One region of the Bacillus sp. CGMCC 1.16607 genome, then DNA from elsewhere that is predicted to be linked to it. Evidence: a T-box and tRNA genes for the amino acid it is inferred to sense, from the RefSeq annotation. Region 1 holds a T-box; the other holds one or more tRNA genes.
The links. A T-box is a leader RNA that pairs with one kind of tRNA and senses whether it is charged. The one in region 1 lies ahead of serS (serine--tRNA ligase), so its partner is inferred to be a tRNA-Ser.

Region 1 (2,400 bases):
GATAAGGAAGCCCTAATAACTGAAGAACTTTTTCTGCATGACCTGTAAGCTTCTCAAGCTCAGCATAAGAATCCTCTGGTTTAACAAATTTTACAAGCTCTACCTTGTTAAATTGATGCTGACGAATCAATCCTCTTGTGTCACGGCCAGCAGATCCTGCTTCAGATCGGAAGCAAGCGCTAAATGCTGCATAATTGATCGGTAATTCTTCCCCAGATAAAATTTCATCGCGGTGTAAATTTGTCACAGGAACTTCTGCTGTTGGAATTAAGAAATAGTCTTCGCTCTCAATTCTAAAAGCATCTTCTTCAAATTTTGGTAACTGACCTGTTCCTGTCATACTTGCACGATTCACGATATAAGGTGGAAGTACCTCTTTATATCCGTGCTCATCAACATGAAGATCAAGCATAAAACTAATTAAAGCACGCTCTAATCTAGCTCCTAAACCTTTATAGAAAGCAAATCGACTACCAGTTACCTTCCCCGCTCTTTCAAAATCGATAATATTTAAATGATCTGCAACATCCCAATGTGCTTTCGGTTCAAAACCAAAATTGCGAATCTCGCCCCATTTTCTTATTTCCACATTCTCATCCTCAGTTTCTCCAACTGGAACACTTTCATGAGGAATGTTAGGAATACTCAATAATAGTAAATCCAATACTTCTTCTACACCACGAAGCTCATCATCTAGCTCCTTAATTTTATCCCCTACTTCACGCATTTCCGTGATTAAATGATCTGCATCCTGTTTATCACGTTTTAACGCTGCCACTTGCTGAGTTACTTCATTTCTTTTACTTTTTAATTGCTCAGATTGTACAATAAGGTCACGTCTTCTAGTATCTAGATCTTCAAATTTCCCTAAATCAGTTAAATCCTCTCCACGATGCTGAAGTAAATTCTTCACTTCTTCGAAATTTGATCTTAAATGCTTAATGTCTAACATAATTTCCGCCTCCTATATGATTTTTTTCCAAATAAAAAAACTCCCATCCCCTATATAAAGGGACGAGAGTTACCCGCGTTGCCACCCTAATTGAAAGCATTAAGCTTTCCTCTTAGATTCATAACGGCTATTCACCGAAAGCATTTACTCACAGGAAGTTTTCAATACTTTACTCAAGGACGGATTCCTAAGTTCTATCCTCTGGTTTGCACCACCCACCAGCTCTCTTTAGAACGAATTCTTAGTACTATTTCCTCTCAACGTTTTATACTATTAATGATTTTTACTAATGTACTACATTTATTTTTAATTTGCAACTACTAATGCAAATTAATTTCCAGTAAATTCTTTAACCATATTAATAAAATAGGCTGTAAAACGATGATCATCAGTCAACTCTGGATGAAAGGAACAGCCTAAAAACTGACCTTCTCTAGCTGCTACAATTCGACCATCAAATTTCGCTAGTACTTCTACATTTTCTCCTGCTTCTACAATATGTGGCCCACGGATAAATACAGCAGCAAAATCCTCTGCAACTCCAGCAATATCTAAATCGGCTTCAAAGCTCTCACGTTGACGCCCAAAGGAATTTCTTTCGACAGTAATGTCCATAACACCAATATGTGGAGCATCATAGCCAACAATTCTTTTAGCTAAAAGGATCAGGCCTGCACAAGTTCCGAACATTGGTTTACCTGCCACTGCAAATGCTTTGAGCTCATCCATAAAGTCATATTTATCAATAAGGCGTCTCATTGTTGTGCTTTCGCCACCAGGGAGAATTAAGCCATCTACTGCTTTTAATTGTTCTTTTAATTTTATAACTACAGCTTCTGCCCCACATTCTTCTACTGCTCGCACATGTTCACGGACGGCACCTTGAAGGGCAAGTACTCCTATTTTCACCATAGAAAATCTCCTTACCAGCCACGATCTTGCATACGCTCAGAAGGAGCAAGGCTTGAAATTTCAATCCCTTTCATAGCACTTCCAAGATTTTTCGAAATCTCAGCGATTAATTTATAATCTTGATAATGAGTAGTAGCCTCCACAATTGCTCTAGCAAATTTAGCTGGATTATCTGATTTGAAGATACCAGAACCCACAAATACGCCATCAGCACCTAATTGCATCATTAATGCTGCATCCGCAGGAGTCGCTACACCACCAGCTGCAAAGTTAACAACTGGAAGACGACCTAAACGTTTAATTTCTAATAGGATTTCATAAGGAGCTCCTAATAATTTCGCCTCTGTCATCAGCTCATCTTCATTCATTGCAACTACTTTTCGAACTTGAGCATTAACTTTACGAATATGTCTTACCGCTTCAACGATATTCCCTGTTCCTGGTTCTCCCTTCGTACGAAGCATGGATGCTCCTTCACCGATTCGGCGAGCTGCCTCACCAAGGTCACGACAACCACAAACAAATGGAACTGTGTA
Region 2 (2,400 bases), on a different contig from region 1:
ATGGTTATCAATACTTTATACGTAGACTTCTTATCAAAATGGTTTAAGAGAAAAAACAAATGCTAAACATTAATCTATATATAGACAACTCCCTTACTCTTCTATTTCATGTTCACCCCCCCTGCTTTACTATGCACAGATACAGCAACTAACTATAAAAAGTTCGCAAAAATAAAGGGATTACAACACGAAACTATTAACGGAAGACAAAAACAGCGTGTAAAGAAAGCAACTATCACATTTAAAATGTGAATAACTTCCATAGTCGCTTGAAGACTTTGATTAGGCGTTTTCAATGTGTTGCAACCCAATCCCTTGATAATTACTTATATTGGTTTAGATGGCTCGAAATAGACAAGCATTTGACCTTTGAAAAACAGGTGGAGCAAATGCTTATTTCAGATTGTAAAAAATCAAATGAGACAACGGTTCAGATGTATAGAAGTGCATAAAAAAGACCTCAATCGAGAGGTCAATGTTTTCAGCATTTTATTGATTATCTTCTAATAAATTTGTAAAAAATCCCTATCAGTAATCTTGCAAATGGTGTAGTGAGGGGAAGTAAAATAAAAGCATAAATTGTACCCCAGACTAATGTGCCATCAATGTTTAGTGTTTCCATGCCACCTCTAACGATAGTTTCGCCAAAAATAGCACCAATAGTTCCACTGTATAAGGTTACAAGAAACGCACATATAAGGCTTATAAGCCATAGTTTTTTGTTTGATAATCTTTTCTATTGCGGAAATATTCACCTAAAATTGCAAAAGTAATTGCAAAAGGAATTATTACTGAGAAATACAACCAACTTTCACCCCAAAACGAGGTTATTCCACCAGCCCACGTTGGTCCTATTAGCATAAATAACAGTGCAGTAACAAATGAAAATACAGCACCGAAAATAAGACCTTTTATCCAAGATAGATTTTTCATAATTTCACCACCTATTACTTATCCAACTGAGCTAGAAATAGAATTCGGAGATTAGTTTCTGACTTAAAAGACAGATTTATAATCTCCAAAAGAAGGTTAAGAGCGCCTAAGACTTATATTTGCTGAACCCAAGGGTCTACTACTTTACCTTCCGCAATTTCAACTTTTTGAGTGTGAGACTGCACTCCAGAGAAAGTCAGAGACAGGAACAAAATACAAGCTGAGAGTTTCTTCATTATTCTCACCTCCAATTACATGTTTGGCGGAAAGGACAGGATTCGAACCTGCGAGGGGTTGCCCCCTAACGGTTTTCAATACCGCCCCGTTGTGACCACTTCGGCACCTCTCCATCTTTTAAGAAACTCACAAGATTTTGATTTTCAAACATCCTGCAGTGTCACATATGTATTCATCGTTAGCAGTTTTTTCAACCTACTACCTACAAAAATAAAAGTAGCTTTTTCAATACGCCTTAATTATCACCATTCTTCGATTAGTTGTACTATCAAGGCTACCAACTAACCAGTGAGGTTAGAGTTTATAAATTGCTAAGTTGGAAGAGAAAAATATCTACCCTGTTATATCACTACTAGTCAATTTGATTTATAGCTTAGTTAAATCATCAGTGTAACACTATAAATCATCTAATTTATATTTGCATAGTAATAAATACATTTGTTTTCACGGCAAACTAACCAACCAAAGCAATAATATTTACAGTAAATTTAAAAATCACTCTCCCTTAAACAGATTATTACTTCAAAAGTTAAACAAACCCTTAACAAACTGAATGATCGGTTTACTAAGGGTTCTGAAAAATAATTACATTTTAATTCATTCATTTATGACAAATTCCATTGTCTACTCGGTCAAAATAAAACTACAATAAATTTTATCACAAGAATACGATGAATAGGTGAAATTTTATTAAATCCAATTTTCTCTCTATCCAAATTCAGTTCTAACTGTTATGGATTTCTTATTCAGTAATTGCATCTGATTGTTGAAAAGATTTAATTTAATTCTTTCGTATATACCGCCGTGTAATATATATTATTATATTTTACGGCAACAACAGTACTATCTACACCTCTAATACTAAATACCTTTGATCCTTCTGTTAAGTTAAATTTTGAGTTAATATTTTTACCTTCGGCATTTTTTGCGATTTCATCTACAATTTCTTCAATTTCCCCAATTTCTTTTTCTAATTTATCTTTAGGAGTTGTAGTGCCTTCGATAGAATAGATACTGTTTTTAAACGCAAATTGAGCTACTAAGTCACTGTAAGCATTAATCTCTACATTCTTCTGTTCTGTGTTTGTAGAACAAGAAACTAACAAGGTCAACAGAAGGATAACACGTACAGATTTGAATAGACGCAACAACAGTATTTCTCCCCTTCCTTGTTGATCTAAACTGCTTCATAGTTTAAGTACCAAATTTCTCAATATATACTTAAAGTGA

Region 2: it encodes a tRNA-Ser, which carries the amino acid that the T-box ahead of serS (serine--tRNA ligase) is inferred to sense. The anticodon was not compared.

The regions. Positions count from the first base shown of each region.
Region 1 covers NZ_JBHUJX010000005.1:8,853-11,252, forward strand. The annotation lists gene serS (serine--tRNA ligase) at 1-952, opposite strand, end outside; T-box leader at 1,008-1,222, opposite strand; gene pdxT (pyridoxal 5'-phosphate synthase glutaminase subunit PdxT) at 1,283-1,864, opposite strand; gene pdxS (pyridoxal 5'-phosphate synthase lyase subunit PdxS) at 1,876-2,400, opposite strand, start outside.
Region 2 covers NZ_JBHUJX010000013.1:57,872-60,271, forward strand. The annotation lists partial or broken gene ACFSO7_RS09230 (IS1595 family transposase) at 118-452, shown strand; gene ACFSO7_RS09235 (hypothetical protein) at 703-933, opposite strand; gene ACFSO7_RS09240 (hypothetical protein) at 1,047-1,169, opposite strand; tRNA gene ACFSO7_RS09245 (tRNA-Ser) at 1,194-1,282, opposite strand; gene ACFSO7_RS09250 (hypothetical protein) at 1,947-2,321, opposite strand.